3 regions of the Variovorax sp. P1_G12 genome follow, and region 2 is predicted to be linked to each of the others. Evidence: predicted binding sites of a transcription regulator. Region 2 holds the regulator's gene; each other region holds the start of a gene.

Region 1 (6,109 bases), on a different contig from region 2:
TGTCCGTGGTCACCGCGTAGCACAATGCCACTCGCCTATTCACGTTGATTCGACCGGAAATGTCCTGCAGCAGCAGTAGCGCCTGCGCGCGCTGGTACGCCTCGACTTCCGCCCGTTGGCTGGCAATCATCAGGCCGGCCAGACCGAGCAGTCCGAGCATCAGAATGACCATGGTCACCAGCACCTCGATCATGCTGAAGCCGTCCTGGCGACGCATTGACGGATGGGCATGAAGTGCTTGCATCAGCAACTCCCCGAAGTAATGGTCCTGCTGACAGGCAGCCCGCTGAGGTCGAGCCGAACGCATCGTTCGGCAAGGTTCGAATACGTGCTGCTGCTCAACGTGAACGGGTTGACCGTTGTCGTGAGGCGCCCGGTGCTGTTAAAGGTCAGACCGGTCGCCGGACCCGTGATCGTCAGCCCCGAAAAGGATTCGTGCTGGAACAGGGTTGTCGTCCCCGAGGTAACGCTCCAGCCGTTCTGCCAACCTCCGTCGGCCGGTGTGACAGTCACGCTGGAGTTGCGCTTGAGCGCCTCGCTGCGCGCCAGCGTGAGCATCGACCACACGTCATAGGACGCTGTCTTGACGCGCTGGCCGGCAATGAAACTGCCGAACGAGGGGCCCGCGAGCGCGGCAAAGATCGCGACAATCGTGACCACGACCAGCAGCTCGATCAGCGTAAAGCCCTTTCCTGAGTGGCTACGCGTACCGAATGAAATGACCGTGCGCCGCATCGCGGTTGGCATCCGATTACCAGCAAGTGGCGACATCGGCGGTACCCGTGATCGTCTTGTTGCCGGTCTGGTTGACCGTCAGCGTGCCGCACGGTGTGTCTGCCGTCTGACTGTCTTTCGGCGTGGCGGTAATCGTATAAGTCGGCGGTGCCGCCGCGTTGTCGGGGGTCGTTACCACGGTGTAGTACGGAAGCACTTCGGCCGGCAGCGTCGTCGTGCCCAGATCAGCGTCATTGCCGTAGCGCCGAGCATCCAGATTGAACTGCACTTGTTTGCTGGCCACACCCATGACATAGCTGACCGCAGACGCGCGATGCGCACGAAGCATGTAACGCGTGTACGACGGATAGGCCAACGCCGCCAGGATCGCGACAATCGCCACCGTGATCATCAACTCGATCAGCGTGAAGCCGCGCGCCCGCCCGCCCCAAGGGACATTCGAGCTTGCCGTCGTCGACGCCATCGGCATCTGTTCCAGAGACTGAGCCATCGGGCTGCATCCTTCATCGCGCGGCCTCGACCCTTGAATCGGATCAGAGGCACATCGCAGCAAATAATTTCAAAATGTCACAAAGTACAAGTGGATGTGAAATTATCACATTTGACGGATATCGGGCTTTACCTACGCGGCCGTTTCGTGGGAAAAGTGACGAAAGGCTAATTTCGACCGACAGGCGGTTCGCCTTCATCCACATCGGCGGCGGTAGACGTACCGGGCGGAGCCCGGCGCCTTCGCAGGAAGCCTCGACCGGCGCACCAGCCGGACTCAGCGGTGGATTCGCAAGGTGTCCGGCGTCCTGAGTTCGAACGCCGGCGCGTCGAGATCGGCCACGCGCATCGACTCGCCCTGATCCGGGTACTGCCGGATCGCGCGCCCCGCATAGTCCCATTCGGCGAAGTGGCAGGGGTCGTAGAAGCCCCCTTGCCACAGGCGCTCGGGCGCGAAGCGGAAGGCGCCCTTGGGGGCATGCCGGGCCACGCACCCCAGGACCGGACTCACCAGGGAGTAGACAAAGAACGCGGGGCGATCCGCCGGGATCGGGCGCTGGCTCCAGGTGTTCGGGGTCTGCGCCTGGAGATCGTCGAGCATCTCGCCGGTCGTGCGCACGAGGGCGAAGGGCGCGTCGTTCCACATGAAGAACTTCGGGGCACCGGCAGGGATGCCGCCCACCGGAATGTCCAGGTAGGGCGCGGCCTTGCTCCCCCCCGGCATGGGAAGATCCGTCACCAGGAAGAGCACGCCAACACCGACCCCCACCCCGACCAGGGCGGCGAGAAAGGCCCGGCGTCTGTCCATCGGAGCAATCTAGCACCGCACCGCTTTCACGGCAGGCGAAAAGGTCAGCCCGCCTTGAAATGCCCCAAAACACCCTTATCATTAGCACTCGTTGGAGTTGAGTGCTAACAGTCCCCCGCTTCACAACGAATGTGGCGCCGGCACCACGCCGTAGCCCAAGCCAAACCCCCGTTCCTATCAGGAGATGCAATGAAACTTCGTCCTTTGCACGATCGCGTGATCGTCAAGCGCATTGAAAGCGAAACCAAGACCGCCTCGGGCATCGTGATCCCCGACAACGTCGCCGAGAAGCCTGATCAAGGCGAAGTTCTGGCCGTCGGTCCTGGCAAGAAGAACGACAAGGGCGAACTCGGCGCAATGAGCGTCAAGGTCGGCGATCGCGTCCTGTTCGGCAAGTACAGCGGCCAGACCGTCAAGGTCGACGGCGACGAACTGCTGGTCATGAAGGAAGACGACCTCTTTGCCGTCGTCGAGAAGTAATTTCTCAAGCCCTCATCCCCCAAACAACTGAATTCGGAGAAATCTCATGGCAGCAAAAGACGTAGTCTTCGGCGGTGAAGCCCGCGCGCGCATGGTCGAAGGTGTCAACATCCTCGCCAACGCAGTCAAAGTGACCCTGGGCCCCAAGGGCCGCAACGTGGTTCTGGAGCGCTCGTTCGGCGCCCCGACCGTGACCAAGGACGGCGTGTCGGTCGCCAAGGAAATCGAACTCAAGGACAAGCTCCAGAACATGGGCGCCCAGCTCGTGAAGGAAGTGGCTTCCAAGACTTCGGACAACGCCGGCGACGGCACCACCACCGCGACCGTGCTGGCCCAGGCCATCGTTCGCGAAGGTTTCAAGCTGGTGGCTGCCGGCATGAACCCGATGGACCTGAAGCGCGGCATCGACAAGGCGGTCACCGCCCTGGTCGCCGAGCTGAAGAAGGCTTCCAAGCCCACGACCACCTCGAAGGAAATCGCGCAAGTCGGCTCGATCTCGGCCAACAGCGACGAAACCATCGGCAAGCTCATCGCTGACGCGATGGACAAGGTCGGCAAGGAAGGCGTGATCACCGTCGAAGACGGCAAGTCGCTGGACAGCGAACTCGACGTCGTCGAAGGCATGCAGTTCGACCGCGGCTACCTGTCGCCCTACTTCATCAACAACCCCGAGAAGCAATCGGCGTTGCTGGACAACCCCTTCGTGCTGCTGTTCGACAAGAAGATCAGCAACATCCGCGACCTGCTGCCCACGCTGGAGCAAGTCGCCAAGGCCGGCCGTCCGCTGCTGATCATTGCCGAAGAAGTCGAAGGCGAAGCCCTGGCGACCCTGGTCGTGAACACGATCCGCGGCATCCTGAAGGTCGTGGCCGTCAAGGCGCCTGGCTTCGGCGACCGCCGCAAGGCCATGCTCGAAGACATCGCCATCCTGACGGGCGGCAAGGTCATCGCTGAAGAAGTGGGCCTGACCCTCGAGAAGGTGACGCTGGCCGACCTCGGCCAAGCCAAGCGCATCGAAGTGGGCAAGGAAAACACCATCATCATCGACGGCGCCGGCGCCGCTGGCGACATCGAAGCCCGCGTCAAGCAAGTGCGCGTGCAGATCGAAGAAGCGACCAGCGACTACGACCGCGAAAAGCTGCAAGAGCGCGTGGCCAAGCTGGCCGGCGGCGTTGCAGTGATCAAGGTCGGCGCTGCCACCGAAGTCGAAATGAAGGAAAAGAAGGCCCGCGTCGAAGACGCCCTGCACGCCACTCGCGCTGCAGTGGAAGAAGGCGTGGTTGCCGGTGGTGGCGTGGCCCTGCTGCGCGCCAAGCAAGCCGTGGGCGACAAGCTCAAGGGCGACAACGCTGACCAGGACGCCGGCATCAAGCTGGTGCTCAAGGCCATCGAAGCGCCGCTGCGCGAGATCGTCAACAACGCCGGCGGCGAAGCCTCGGTGGTCGTGAACGAAGTGTTGGCCGGCAAGGGCAACTACGGCTTCAACGCCGCCAACGACACCTACGGCGACATGCTCGAGCTGGGCATCCTGGACCCGACCAAGGTGACCCGCACCGCACTGCAGAACGCAGCCTCGGTCTCCTCGCTGCTGCTGACGACCGAAGCCATGGTCGCTGACGCACCGAAGGAAGAAGGCGGCGCCGGCGGCATGCCCGACATGGGCGGCATGGGTGGCATGGGCGGCATGGGGATGTAATCCCCCGGCCCCGGCTGCCACAGCCAAGCCAAGAAGCCCCGCAGTGAAAGCTGCGGGGCTTTTTTACGTCAGCAGGAACGAGAACACGGCCCCCTTCTCGGGCCGTGGCAAGAGCCGGATGTCGCTGCCATGCAGCTGCAGGATGCGCTGCACGATGACCAGCCCGAGCCCGCCGCTGCGGCCACCGGCCGACGAAAACACCGGTCGCGTGAACAGTGCCGTGCGCAGCTCGTTCGGGATGCCGGGGCCGGTGTCGCTGATCTCGACCCGCACGCCCTCCTTGTCCTGCCGCAGCTGCACCGCGATCTCGCCGCCCGCGGGCGTATGGCGGATCGCGTTGTCGAGCAGGTTGGCGAGCACGCGCTCGATCATGCCGAGGTCGGCGGTCACGCCCGGCAGGTCCGGCGCGATGTCGGCCACCAGCCGCTGCTGGCGCGCCTCGGCCGCCAGCTCGAACTTCTGGAACACGTCCTGCACCAGGTCGGCCAGGGCGAAGGTCTCCTTCTCGGGCTTGACGACGCCATACTCCAGCCGCGCCAGCTCGAACAGCTCCTGCGACAGCCGCGAGACCTTGCGGCTTTGCGCCAGCGCGATCTCGAGGTAGCGGCGGCGCTCGGCGACGTCGAGCGTATCGGCCTTGACCCACAGCGTCTCGAGATAGCCATGCAATGAAGTGAGCGGCGTGCGCAGGTCGTGCGAGATGTTGGCGAACAGTTCGCGCCGCTGCTGGTCCTGCTGCGTGAGCTCGCGCCATTGCTCGGCGATGCGCTGCGTCATCTGGACGAACGCCTGCGAGAGCGCGGCGATCTCGTCGCCGCCGCGGCGGGTCCGCTCGAACGTCGGCCCGGCGTCCTGCAGCGCCGCCACGCCATCGGCCTCGAACCTGCGGACCGCCCCGGTCAATTCGCGCAGCGGGCGCGTGATCAGATGGAATGCCGCCAACCCGGCGAGCAGGCCCAGCAGCGCGACCAATGCCACCGACCACAACGTCGTTCGCAGGACGTTGCTCGCCGCAGCGTCGGCCAGCAGCGCGTCGCGCTCCTCGCCCGACAGCACCACATAGACATAGCCGACCTCGCGACCGTCGATGCGCAGCGGCGCGGCACTGAACACCTTGCGGGTGCCTTCGGCGCGCGGATCGTCGCCGACGATCGGCAAGGGGGCGCCGTCGAGCAACCGGCGAATCGGCGCCACGTCGACCCTGTCCCGCTTCAGGTGCCCGGGCGGCGCGGCCTGGGCCTGGATCCGGCCGTCGAGCCCGAGCAGGTAGACCTCGACGCTCGGATTGACGGCCATCAGCTTGTCGAACAGATCGCGCACGGCCGCCTGGTTGAGCCCGTCGCGCTCCATCAGGGTCGAGTTCTGCGCGATGTGCGCCGCCAGCCCGCCGGAAAGACGCTGCATCACCTCCTGCTCGTAGCGCCCGCTGGCCTGCATCTGCAGCCAGACCGAGGCGCCGCAGCAGGCGAGCAGCAGCACGGCGAACACCGCCGAGAGGCGGCGCGACAGGCTGCTGCGAAAGAGGCTCATGCCCCGCCCTCCGGTCCGGCCAGCTTGTAGCCGCGCCCCCAGACCGTGAGGATGCGGCTGGGCTGGGCGGGGTCGGCCTCGATCTTCATGCGCAGCCGGTTGATGTGGGTGTTGACCGTGTGCTCGTAGCCGTCGTGCTGGTAGCCCCAGACCTGGTTCAGCAGGTCGAGGCGCGAGAACACACGGCCCGGATGGCGGGCGAAGAAATGCAGGAGGTCGAATTCGCGCGGCGTGAGTTCGACCGGCTTGCCGTCGACCTGCACCTCGCGCGCGACCGGATCGATGCAGAGACTGCCGATGTCCAGGCGCCCCGCCTCCATCCGCGCATTGCGTGCCAGCGCGTCGCTGCGGCGCAGCAGGGCCCGGACCCG
Region 2 (6,109 bases):
AAATCGGCCGCCACCTCGGCCTTGTCGCGGCGCGTGTAGGCGCCCAGGCGCAGGTTCTCCTCGACGCTCAGCGCGACGAAGGTGCCGCGCCCGTCGGGCACGTGGGCCACGCCCAGGCGCACGATGGACTCGGTCGCGCGGCCTTCGATGCGGTGGCCGGCGAAGTGGATCTCGCCTTCGGTCTTGACCATGCCGCAGACCGCGCGCAAGGTGGTCGTCTTGCCGGCGCCGTTGGCGCCGAGGATGGTCGTGATGCCGCCTTCCTCGACGTCGAAGTCGATGCCGTGCAGCACCTGGCTCGCGCCGTACTGCGCGCGCAGTCCACGGACTTCGAGCAGGCGGGCCATCAGCCGGCGTCCCCCAGGTAGGCGCGGATCACCTCGGCGTTGGCCTGCACCTCGGCCGGCGAGCCGTCGGCGATGATGCGGCCGAAATCCAGCGCCACCACCTTGTCGGACACCCGCATCACGAGGTTCATGTGGTGCTCCACCAGCAGCATCGTGAGCTGGAGCCGCGCGCGCACTTCGCGCAGCAACGCCATCAGCCTGCCGACCTCCTCGTGGTTCAGGCCGCCGGCCGGCTCGTCGAGCAGCAGCAGCTTGGGCTGGCTCGCCAGCGCCCGGGCCAGCTCGACGCGCTTCTGGGTGCCGAAGGGCAGGTCCATCACGCGCGTGCCGGCCACGGCGCCGAGGTCGAGCAGGCCGACCAGCTGGTCGGCATGGGCTTCGAGCACCTGTTCCTCGCGCCGCACCCCCGGCAGCCGCAAGGCGTTGGCGAAGAAGCCGCTGCGGGTGCGGCAGTGGCCGCCCAGCAGGATGTTCTGCCGCACGGTCATGGTCCGGAACAGCGCGAGGTTCTGGAAGGTACGGCCGATGCCCATCGCCGCGATGCCGTGCGCCGGCGTCTCGACCAGCGAGCGGCCCTCGAACGAGATGCTGCCCTCGCTGAAGGCGTAAAGCCGCGACAGGCAGTTGAAGAGCGTGGTCTTGCCGGCGCCGTTCGGGCCGATCAGGCCGACGATGTGGCCCTCCGGCACCGAAAACGACACCTTGTCGAGCGCCGTGATGCCACCGAAACGCACGGTGACACCTTCGACGCGCAACAGATCGGCACGGTGGGCAGGCGAGGCGATGGCCGACTCCTTGCACGGTGGGGCCGCGGCCGACCTCGGCCCAGCCTGCACCCGGACTTGCGTCTAGATGCCACTGGATACAAAAGATACCGGCGTTTGAAGGATCGGAAAGCCCGGCTTTACCCTTGCCCGTGCGCAGCCGCCGCCCGCGGCTGCGCCATCGCGGGGGTCGCGACGGCGCGGGACCGGGTCGGAGGTCGGATCAGGTGCGGCGCTCAGCCCACTTGCGGTTCCGACGGCGATTCGCCCTGCGGGACGATTTCCTGTTCCTGGTCTTGCTGAACTGCCGACGCCTGTTTTCCGAAGGCGCCGCGCGCGACGCCCCGGACGAGATGCCGCGGCGCATGGTGCGTCTTCTTCAGCTGGGCCAGGGCCTCGCTGCGTGCGGGCTCGGAGGCCGGCAGGAACTTTTGCAATGAACTCATCGTGGTCGCCCCAATGAACGCCAGGCATATGAAAGCGGCCCCTGGCTTGGCCGAGGGTCGGATTATGGGCGTCCGGTTGCCCGCAGTCACAGGGCGCCCACGGCGGCGGTAATGTTGCTTGCGGCTCGCGGTTACACCTGCCGCATTGCCGACTCGCCCCAAGCGGCGCGCCAGCGCGTTCTGTGACGCCCTGAGCAAGTTTGGCCGGGTCATCCCTTGAAGTTTCGCAAGCCGATCCTAGTTTCCAATCCGGAAGCGCTGGAGACGCCTCCAGCGCCCACCTCAACCCTGAATGGAGGTATGCGCCATGTATCGATCCCTTTTTTCACGCGACATGTTCGCGGAGATGGATCGCCTGCAGCGCGAGATGCAGCAGGCCTTCGACCTCTCTCCCACCATCCGCGGCTTCGGCCGCAGCGCTTTCCCTGCTCTCAACGTCGGTGGCACGGCCAAGACGGTCGAAATCTATGTCCTGGCGCCGGGCGTCGATCCCGCGACGCTCGAGATCAACCTCGACCGAGGCATCCTCAGCATCGCCGGCGAGCGCCAGAGTGCGGCGCCGCAGCCCGGCGGCAAGGAGACGCTGCACATCAACGAGCGTTTCGAGGGCACCTTCCGCCGGGTGCTGAGCCTGCCCGACGACGCCGACCCCGAGGCGGTCGAGGCCAAGGCGCGGGACGGCGTCATCCACATCACCGTCCAGCGCCGCGCCTCCGCCTTGCCGCGACGCATCGCCATCCAATGATCGGGAGAACAGCCATGAACGACATCCAGAAGAGAAACAAGTCCTCCGACGTGGTCGCGCGCAAGGACGAGCGGCGCTACGCCGAGGCCGCCCTCACGCCCCCCGTGGACGTGATCGAGGACAGCGCCGGCATCACGCTGTACGCCGACCTGCCCGGCGTGCCGCGCGACAAGCTGCACCTGAACGTCGAATCCGATTCGCTGACGATCGAAGGGGAGATCGACATGGCGGTGCCCGAAGGGCTGCAGTCCAGCCACACCTAAGTCGGCCTCGGCCGCTTCCATCGGGTCTTCACGCTGAGCAAGGAACTCGACACCGAGAAGATCTCGGCGGAGCTGGTGCAGGGCGTGCTCAAGCTGCGGATTCCAAAGACGGAACACGCTCAACCGCGACGCATCAATGTCGACGTGACCTGAGCGCCCGGCCGCGACGAGGCGAAAGACAGGTCGCCGTCGCGCAAGAAGTCGCGCAAAAGAAAAAGGGTTAGGACGCGTGAACGTCCTAACCCTTTAAGAGAGTGGTGCGGCTGGCAGGAATTGAACCCACGACCCCTTGGTTCGTAGCCAAGTACTCTATCCAACTGAGCTACAGCCGCACAGCTTTCGATTATAGCGCCAATTTTCGGTATCTGTCGACGCATCGGTTTTTGTTTTGCAAAAGACCGAGCGCGGGAGCAGACCTGAACTTCAATGAATGCCTGGTAGGCCGTCCTGGGCTTGAACCAGGGACCAACGGATTATGAGTCCGCTGCTCTAACCAACTGAGCTAACGGCCCACGCGCCCCGGATTCTAGTGGGCCGCGACGCCGTGCCCTACTTGCGGTGGCTCAGCGCGTTGGTGACCAGCTTCGAGGTGATGTCGACAATCTGGATCATGCGCTCATACGGCATCCGCGTGGGACCGATGACCCCCAGCGTGCCGACCACCTGTCCGTCGACCTCGTAGTTCGCGCTGACGATCGACAGGTCGTCGAAGGGCACCACCTGGCTTTCGCCGCCGATGAAGATGCGCACGCCCTCCGCCTGGCTCGAGACATCCAGCAGGCGCATCAGCTGGGTCTTGTGCTCGAACAGCTCGAAGGCGCGCCGCAGGTGGCTCATGTCGCTGGAGAAGTCGGTCACCGCCAGCAGGTTGCGCTCGCCCGCGATCACGACTTCGTCCTGGGCCTCGGTCATGACCTCGGAGCTGACCTGCACGGCGGCCTGCATCAGCGCCGCGATCTCGCCGCGCAATTGCTCGACCTCGGACTGCAGGCGGTCGCGCACCTGCTCGATCGTCAAGCCGGCAAAGTGGGCATTGATGTAGTTCGACGCCTCGACCAGCTGCGACTGCGAGTAGTCGACCTCGGGGAATATCACCCGGTTCTGAACGTCGCCGTCGGGCGCGACGATGATCACCAGCAGACGGCGGTCGGCCAGCCGCAGGAACTCGATCTGCCGGAACACCGAGGCACGCCGCGGCGCCATCACCACGCCGACGAACTGCGACATGTTCGACAGCAAGTGGGCGGCGTTCGTGATCACCTTCTGCGGCTGGTCGGGCGCCAGGCTCGGCGCCGAGGCCGAGGTGAACTGCTCGTGCTGCGCGGTCAGCATGGTGTCGACGAACAGCCGATAGCCGCGGGCGGTCGGAATGCGACCCGCGGAAGTGTGGGGGCTTGCGATCAGCCCGAGCACCTCGAGGTCGGACATCACGTTGCGGATGGTCGCCGGCGACAGGTCCAGCCCCGGCGCACGGGAAAGCGTGCGCGATCCCACGGGCTGCCCGTCGGCGATGTAGCGCTCGACGAGAGTCTTCAGCAGCAACTTGGCACGGTCGTCCAGCATCGAATGATTTTAATGTTGTAATTTGTGAATGAGCTCCCGCTTTCGGCATGTCGCACTGATCGGTAAATACCAGGCCTCCGGCGCCCGGGCGCAATGCGGCGCGCAGGACGACATCATGGAAGGCATCGGCGCCTTCCTCGAATCGCAGGGCTGCAAGGTGTTCGTCGAGAAGTCGCAATCCGACGCCGTCGAAACCGGCCCCTATCCCGCGCTGACGGTGGAAGAAATCGGCCAGCAGTGCGAGCTCGGCCTGGTGGTCGGCGGCGACGGCACCATGCTCGGCATCGGTCGCCAGCTCGCGCCGCACGACGTGCCGCTGATCGGCATCAACCGCGGCCGGCTCGGCTTCATCACCGACATCTCGCTCGACAACTACCAGGCGACGCTGATCCCGATGCTGGCCGGCGACTACGAGGAAGACCTGCGCACGCTGATGAAGGCGCGGGTGATGCGCGGCGACGAATCGGTGTTCGACACCCTGGCAATGAACGACGTGGTGGTCAATCGCGGCGCCACCTCGGGCATGGTCGAGCTGCGGGTCACGGTGGGCGCCCATTTCGTCGCCAACCAGCGCGCCGACGGCATGATCATCGCGACCCCCACCGGATCGACCGCCTATGCGCTGTCGGCCGGCGGGCCGCTGCTGCATCCCGCGGTGCGGGGCTGGGTGCTGGTGCCGATCGCGCCGCACACGCTGTCGAACCGGCCGCTGCTGCTGCCGGACGCGGACGAGGTCACGATCGAACTGGTCGGCGGGCGCGACGCCAGCGCCAATTTCGACATGCAATCGCTGGCCACGCTGGCCATCGGCGACAAGGTGATGGTGCGCCGCTCCGACTACCGGGTGCGCTTCCTGCATCCCAAGGGCTGGAGCTACTTCGACACCTTGCGCCGCAAACTGCACTGGAACGAAGGGGGATCTTGAGATGGCGTTGAGGCGCATTGCGCTGCGGGATTTCGTGATCGTGCATGCGCTCGAGCTCGATCTGGCCGGCGGCTTCACGGTGCTCACCGGCGAGACCGGTGCCGGCAAGTCCATCCTGATCGACGCGCTGCAGCTGGCGCTCGGCAACCGGGCCGATGCCGGCGCGGTGCGCGAAGGCGCCGAGCGGCTGGACGTGAGCGTCGAATTCGACACCGACCCGGGCCTGGCCGACTGGCTGGAGGAAGGCGGCTTCGAGGGCGGTGATGTCCTGCTGCTGCGCCGCACGGTCGACCTCCAGGGCCGCAGCCGCGGCTGGATCAACGGCAGTCCGGCCACCGCCACCCAGTTGCGCGAGCTCGGCGACCGCCTGCTCGACATCCACGGCCAGCACGCCTGGCAAAGCCTGACGCGGCCGGAAGCCGTGCGCGGCCTGCTCGACGCCTATGCCGGCGTCGACACCGGCGCGCTCGAGACGGCCTGGCAAGGCTGGCGCCAGGCGATCGCCGCGCTCGAGACTGCCCGCTCGGCCCAGGACTCGCTGCAGCGCGAACGGGAGCGCCTGCAATGGCAGGTGGCCGAGGTCGCCAAGCTGGCGCCGGGCGAGGACGAGTGGGAAGAACTCACCGCCAGCCACAGCCGCATCTCCAACGCCCAGGCACTGATCGATGCAGCCGAGGGCGCCAGCAGCGCGCTCGAGGACGACGACAGCGGCGCCCTGGCTGCGCTGGCCCGCGCCCTCGCGCTGCTGCAGAACTGCGAGCACATCGAGCCGGAATTCAAGGCGCTGGGCGAAGTGCTCGCCTCCAGCGTGGCCCAGGCCTCGGACGCCGCGCATTCGCTGCACAGCTACCTGCGCCAGGCCGACACCGACCCCGAGCGGCTGGCCGAGCTGGACGAACGCATGGGCCTGTGGATGTCGCTGGCCCGCCGCTACAGGCGCACACCGGCCGAGCTGCCGGCGCTGTTCACCGGCTGGCAGGCCGAGTTGAAGGCGCTCGATGCCCAGAGCGATCTCGAGGCGCTCGAACGCGCCGAGCAATCGGCGCAGCAGATCTA
Region 3 (6,109 bases), on a different contig from region 2:
CGGCAAGCTGCGCAATGGCCTGCGCAAGACCGGCAACAGCATCACCGCCGCCTTCGTCAACGCGCAGATCGACGATGCGCTCTACGAGGAACTGGAGGAGGCGCTGCTGATGGCCGATACCGGCGTCAAGGCCACCGAGCACCTGCTTGAGGACCTGCGCCGCCGCGTCAAGAGCCAGATGGCGACCGACGCCGCGCAGGTCAAGCTGCTGCTGGCCGACGCGATCACCGACCTGCTGCGGCCGCTCGAGAAATCGCTGGTGATCGGCGAGCACACGCCGACCGTGATCATGGTCGCCGGCGTCAATGGCGCCGGCAAGACCACCTCGATCGGCAAGCTCACCAAGCACCTGGCCAACGAAGGTGCCTCGGTGCTGCTGGCCGCGGCCGACACGTTCCGGGCCGCGGCGCGCGAGCAATTGCTGGTCTGGGCCGACCGCAACACGGTCGAGATCGTGAGCCAGGAAGGCGGCGACCCGGCCGCCGTGAGCTTCGACGCGGTCAACGCCGGCAAGGCGCGCGGCAAGGACGTGGTGCTGGTCGACACCGCCGGCCGGCTGCCGACCCAGATCCACCTGATGGACGAACTCAAGAAGATCAAGCGGGTCGTCAACCGGGCCGACCCCACGGCGCCGCACGAGGTCCTGCTGGTGATCGACGGCAACACCGGCCAGAACGCGCTGGCGCAGGTCAAGTCCTTCGACGAGGCGCTGGGCCTGACCGGGCTGGTCGTGACCAAGCTCGACGGCACCGCCAAGGGCGGCGTGCTGTGCGCGATCGCGCGCGAACGGCCGATCCCGGTCTATTTCATCGGCGTCGGCGAGAAGCTCGAGGACCTGGAAACCTTCGACGCCCGCGAATTCGCCCAGGCATTGCTCGGATAGCGCGCCAGCGGCCTTCGGTGGCGGCCAGCCTGGTCTATTACGCGACGCTGCGCTCCCCGGCCTTCCTCGCGACCATGCTGGTCGGCACGGTCGCCCTGCTGGCGCTGGTGCACGCGATGGGCGATCTTGTTTTGCCGGTGTCCGCCGTCATCTTCGTGGTGGCCTGGATCTTCCAGTTCATCGGCCACAAGATCGAAGGCCGGAAACCTTCCTTCTTCGAGGACATCCAATACCTCTGGGTCGGCCCGCTGTTCGTACTGTCCAGGCTTTTCGAGCGTCTCGGCCTCCGCTGGTAGGCCTGGAGGCTTGTGGCCCAGGCTATCGACCCCATAGAAAATAAGGGGGAACCCTTGCCTTAGCACTCCCTCTAACCGAGTGCTAATATGGCCATGAAAGAAGGAGTTTCCCGAATGACAACACTGTCTGGAGCCTCTGCCAACCAGCTCGCCGTCGCCAATCCCTGGTCGATGGTGCCGCCGCTGGGTAACTTGGACGCCTACATCTCGGCAGCCAACCGCCTGCCTTTGCTGACGCTCGAAGAGGAGCAGGGCTTCGCGCGCAAACTGCGCGACGACAACGACCTCGAAGCCGCCGGTGCGCTCATCTTGTCGCATCTGCGCCTTGTCGTCTCTATTTCCCGCCAATACCTGGGTTATGGCCTGCCGCACGGCGACCTGATCCAGGAAGGCAATGTCGGCCTCATGAAGGCCGTCAAGCGCTTCGATCCCGACCAGGGCGTCCGGCTGGTGAGCTACGCCATGCACTGGATCAAGGCCGAGATCCACGAGTACATCCTGAAGAACTGGCGCATGGTCAAGGTCGCGACGACCAAGGCCCAGCGCAAACTGTTCTTCAACCTGCGCTCGATGAAGCAGGGTTTCAAGGCCGATTCGGCCGCCGCCGACGGTGGCACCCACCGCGAGACGCTGAGCCCGGACGAGGTTTCGCAGATGGCCACGCGGCTGAACGTGAAGCCCGAGGAAGTGCTCGAGATGGAAACCCGGCTCTCGGGCGGCGACGTGCTGCTCGATCCGAGCCCGTCCGACGACGGCGACGACGGCTTCGGCCCGATCGCCTATCTGGCCGACGCCACGCAGGAGCCAACCGCACAGCTCGAATCGCGGCAGCGCGACCGGCTGTCGACCGACGGCATCTCGACCGCGCTGGAAGCCCTGGACGAGCGCAGCCGCCGCATCGTCGAGGAGCGCTGGCTCAAGGTCAACGACGACGGCTCGGGCGGAATGACGCTGCACGACCTGGCTGCGGTCTACGGCGTGAGCGCCGAGCGCATTCGCCAGATCGAGGTGGCAGCGATGAAGAAAATGAAGAAGGCCTTGGCCGAATACGCCTGAAGCGCCCTTCTCCCTCGCATCAAGCCCGGCCCCGTGCCGGGCTTTTCTTTTTCAGGCCGCCTCGGGCGCCCGCTTCGCCAGCGTCCTCGACGCCCGACGCACGATGTAGCCGGTTTCGGCCGAGTCGCTCTCGGCCAGCCAACGGTCGCAGGTGGCTTCGACCCAGTCCGGTTGCGTGCGGCTCGCGTCGTTGAGCCAGTTGGCGACCGAGTTCTGGACATAGCGGCTGGGGTCCGACCTGAGCGGCTCCAGCAGCGGCAGGCCGAGCCAGGGCTCGGCCTTGAGGCGCTCGATCTGGGCGCACCAGACGCCGCGCGGCCGAGTCAGTTCGCTGGCGAAGCGGCGAATGTTCGGGTCCGGGTCCGCCGTCCAGGGCTGCAACCGCTCCAGGGCCTCGTCGAGCGAGCGGATGGTCGCGTCGCGCACCGCCATCCACGCCATCTCGCGCACGCCGAAATGCGGATCGGCCGCAAAGCGCCGGGTGGCCTCCAGTTGCCCGGCCAGCGACAGGCCCGACATCGGGATCCACTGCGTCGCCCAGCAACGCGCCACGTCGCTCGGATGGGTGGCCAGCCGATGGGCCACCGCGTCGCGCTCGGGATGCGCGGCCGTGAGGTCGTAGAGCGCCCGCGCGATGTGGCCGTGGCGCTGCATCGGCTTGAAGGCTGCCAGCATTGCGAAGGTGTCGCCCAGGCGTTCGCTGGCCGCATCGAGCCCGATCTGCGCGGCCACGCTGCGCGCCAGCCTCGGCAGCTCCAGCGCCATGAATTCGTTGAGATTGACGGTCTCGAGCAGGCCGTCGTTGAGTGCCTCCAGCACCTCGGGCGGGATCAGCGCCATGCGGAAGGCGCCCTTGCGCTGCAGCAAGTGATCGACCGAGGCCACGGCGCTCAGGACTTGAGCAGGGCCTGGAGGTCCGCCACCATCGGCGCCACGCCGGCGCCATAGCGCGCGTAGAGCCGCAGCCGGCCCTGCGGGTCGTAGACGAAGCTGGCCGCCGAGTGGTCCATCGAATAGCTCGTCGGGGTCTTGCCGTCGACCTTCTTGAAGTAGACCTTGAAGTCCTTCGCGAGCGCCGCGAGCTGGTCGGGCGTCGGGATCAAGGCGACGAAGGAAGGGTCGAAGGCGCCCATGTAGGCCTTCATCACTTCCGGCGTGTCGCGCGCCGGGTCCACGGTGACGAACAGCACCTGCAGCTTGTCGCCATTGGCACCCAATTGCTGCTTGACCTGCGCCATCTCGCTCATGGTGGTCGGGCAGACATCCGGGCACTGGGCATAGCCGAAGAACAGCACCACCGCCTTGCCCTTGAAGTCGGCCAGCGTGCGAGTCTTGCCGTCGGCATCGGCCAGCGAGAAATCCCTGGCGTAGTCGGCGCCCGTGATATCGATCGCATGGAAGCTGGGCTTGGCTTCGGAGCAACCCGCGAGCTGGACGCCCGCGAACGCGGCGACGCCGGTCCAGGCCAGGGTTTGGAGCAATTGCCGCTTGTTCATGGGTTCGATCATCGGAGGTAGTGGTCGACCAGCAGCGCGGCGAACAGCACGCTCAGGTGGATCAGCGAAAAGCGGAAGGTCTTGCGTGCGAGCGCGTCGGAATAGTGGCGCCACAGCGCGAAGGCATAGCCGGTGAAGCCGATGCTGACGCCGATCGCGACCACCAGGTAGAGCCAGCCGCTCATGCCGTAGATGAAGGGCATCAGGCAGGCAGCGAACAGGATGAAGGTGTAGAGCAGCACCTGAAGCCGCGTGAACTCATTGCCGTGGGTCACGGGCAGCATCGGCAGTCCCGCCTTGCGGTAGTCCTCGACCCGGTAGAGGGCCAGGGCCCAGAAGTGCGGCGGCGTCCACAGGAAGATGATCAGGAACAGGATCAGCGCCTCGGGGCCGACGTCGCCGGTCATCGCGGCCCAGCCCAGGACCGGCGGCATCGCGCCCGAGGCGCCGCCGATCACGATGTTCTGCGGCGTCAGCGGCTTCAGGATCACGGTGTAGATCACCGCGTAGCCGACGAAGGTCGCGAAGGTCAGCCACATGGTCAGCGGGTTGACCGTGAACCACAGCAGGGCCGAGCCCGCCGCGCACAGCGCCGCCGAGAAGCTCAGCGCCTGCCGGTCGCTGAGCTGGCCGCGGGCCGTCGGCCGCCAGGCGGTGCGCTTCATCTTGGCATCGATGCCCTTCTCGACCAGGCAATTGAAGGCCGCCGCCGCACCGGCGACCAGCCAGATGCCGAGGCAGGCCAGCGCGCCCTGCTGCAGGTCGGCCAAGGTCGGCACGCCGGGGACCGCGAGCACCATGCCGATCAGGGCACAGAAGACGATCAGTTGCACCACGCGCGGCTTCGTCAGCGCATAGAACTGGCGCAGCACGCTGGCGGTGGTCGGGACGGGAACAGACACGGGGGCGCTCATCGGGCCACCTCCATTTTGGGAACACGGGCGCCGGCGCCGGCCGCACTGCGGGCGCCCTCGCGACGGCTTTCGCACAAGGTCCAGGTCAGCACCACCGCGAGCGCCGCGGCGCCGCCGGTGTGCAGCAGTGCCGCCGCGAGCGGCCAACCGAGCAGCACGTTGCCGAGGCCGCTGGCGAGTTGCAGCAGCGCCAGCACAGCGAGCCAGCGCGCCTGGGCGCGCAGCGGCTCGATGCGATACAGACGCCAGGCCAGCAGGCCGATGGCGGCGAACACGAGGTAGGCCATCAGGCGGTGCGCGTAGTGGATGGCGGTGAGCGCGGCAAAGTCGATCGGGGCGCCGGCGGTGGTCTCGCCGAGATGGCGCCAGATCTCGAAGCCCTGGGCGAAGTCCATGGGCGGCCACCAGCTGCCCTGGCAGGTCGGGAACTGGGTGCAGGCCAGCACGGCATAGTTGGTGCTGACCCAGCCGCCCAGGGCGATCTGCAGGCCCAGCAGCGCGGTGGTGGCGATCAGCAGCGTGCGCAACGCCGACGGCAGGGCCGTGGGCAGGCGCTGCAGCGCCGCCTGCTGGTAGCGCACGGCCTGGATGCAGAGCAGCGCCAGCAGCGCCACGGCGCCCAGCAGGTGCAGCGTGACGATGGCGGGGAAGAGCTTCCAGGTCACGGTCATCGCGCCGAAGGCACCCTGCAGGCAGACCCAGGCCAGCGTGGCGGCGGGCCACCAGGCGCTCAGCGCGCGCTCGCCGCGGTGGTCGGGCAGGCGCTGCCGCCGGCGTGCGACCCAGGTCGCGATCGCCAGCACCAGGATCAGGAAGCCGACCCCGGTGGCCAGGTAGCGATGGACCATCTCGACCCAGGCCTTGCTGTGGGTCACCGGCCCGGTCGGCTGCGCGGCTTGCGCCATCGCGATGTCGTGGCGCGCGCCGAGCGGGCTGGCGTTGCCGTAGCAGCCGGGCCAGTCGGGGCAGCCCAGGCCCGAGTCGCTCAGCCGGGTGAAGGCGCCGAACAGCGTCAGGTCGAAGGTCAGGAACAAGGCGAGCACGGTCAAGGCATGCAGCCGGCGCGCGGCACCGGCGCCCGCGTTGCGCCGCCAGACCCAGATCAAGGGCCCCAGGGCCAGCAGCACGCCGACCGCCAGCAGCCAGGCGATCGGCTTGAGGTCGTAGAGCGAGGTCGTGTCCATGGCGGGATCAGCGGCCTGCGTCGTCCCAGGACGAGGAGGCGCGCAGCAGCCGGTCGAGGTCGCGCTTGCCGCGGCTGGCGCCGGCGGCGTCCATGCGGGCCGGAAAGCGCATCATCAGGTTGCCCAGCGGGTCCACCACGAAGAGGTGTTCCGCCGGCGCGTGGCCCGCGCTCGCGGGCAGCCACTTCGCGATCTCGGCGGCCGGCAGGCGCAGCACGGTCGCGCCGCGCAGGCCGTTGGCCAGGCGTTCGGGCAGCGGTTGCGCATCGCTGACCAGCCA

The links. Region 2 encodes HrcA, which represses chaperone genes, less so after heat shock. Its sites were predicted from a motif close to TTAGCACTCNNNNNNNNNGAGTGCTAA; they were not measured.
Region 1: AC1D2O_RS09935 (co-chaperone GroES) is a predicted target of HrcA. The motif match lies at 2,114-2,140, and genes of this name have one in related genera.
Region 3: rpoH (RNA polymerase sigma factor RpoH) is a predicted target of HrcA. The motif match lies at 1,239-1,265, and genes of this name have one in related genera.

What each region holds. Positions count from the first base shown of each region.
Region 1 covers NZ_JBFUBW010000007.1:53,088-59,196, forward strand. Annotated here, with positions in the region: gene pilV (type IV pilus modification protein PilV) at 1-244, opposite strand, end outside; gene AC1D2O_RS09920 (GspH/FimT family pseudopilin) at 244-747, opposite strand; gene AC1D2O_RS09925 (type IV pilin protein) at 752-1,225, opposite strand; gene AC1D2O_RS09930 (Rieske (2Fe-2S) protein) at 1,502-2,032, opposite strand; gene AC1D2O_RS09935 (co-chaperone GroES) at 2,222-2,512, shown strand; gene groL (chaperonin GroEL) at 2,559-4,208, shown strand; gene AC1D2O_RS09945 (sensor histidine kinase) at 4,272-5,738, opposite strand; gene AC1D2O_RS09950 (response regulator transcription factor) at 5,735-6,109, opposite strand, start outside.
Region 2 covers NZ_JBFUBW010000030.1:76,728-82,836, forward strand. Annotated here, with positions in the region: gene AC1D2O_RS28435 (ABC transporter ATP-binding protein) at 1-347, opposite strand, end outside; gene AC1D2O_RS28440 (ABC transporter ATP-binding protein) at 347-1,081, opposite strand; gene AC1D2O_RS28445 (hypothetical protein) at 1,348-1,557, opposite strand; gene AC1D2O_RS28450 (Hsp20/alpha crystallin family protein) at 1,865-2,302, shown strand; partial or broken gene AC1D2O_RS28455 (Hsp20/alpha crystallin family protein) at 2,317-2,718, shown strand; tRNA gene AC1D2O_RS28460 (tRNA-Arg) at 2,821-2,897, opposite strand; tRNA gene AC1D2O_RS28465 (tRNA-Ile) at 3,001-3,077, opposite strand; gene hrcA (heat-inducible transcriptional repressor HrcA) at 3,115-4,128, opposite strand; gene AC1D2O_RS28475 (NAD kinase) at 4,157-5,053, shown strand; gene recN (DNA repair protein RecN) at 5,055-6,109, shown strand, end outside.
Region 3 covers NZ_JBFUBW010000008.1:213,631-219,739, reverse strand. Annotated here, with positions in the region: gene ftsY (signal recognition particle-docking protein FtsY) at 1-883, shown strand, start outside; partial or broken gene AC1D2O_RS11835 (Mpo1-like protein) at 901-1,179, shown strand; gene rpoH (RNA polymerase sigma factor RpoH) at 1,294-2,235, shown strand; gene AC1D2O_RS11825 (DNA alkylation repair protein) at 2,287-3,120, opposite strand; gene AC1D2O_RS11820 (SCO family protein) at 3,126-3,731, opposite strand; gene cyoE (heme o synthase) at 3,740-4,645, opposite strand; gene AC1D2O_RS11810 (COX15/CtaA family protein) at 4,642-5,829, opposite strand; gene AC1D2O_RS11805 (SCO family protein) at 5,837-6,109, opposite strand, start outside.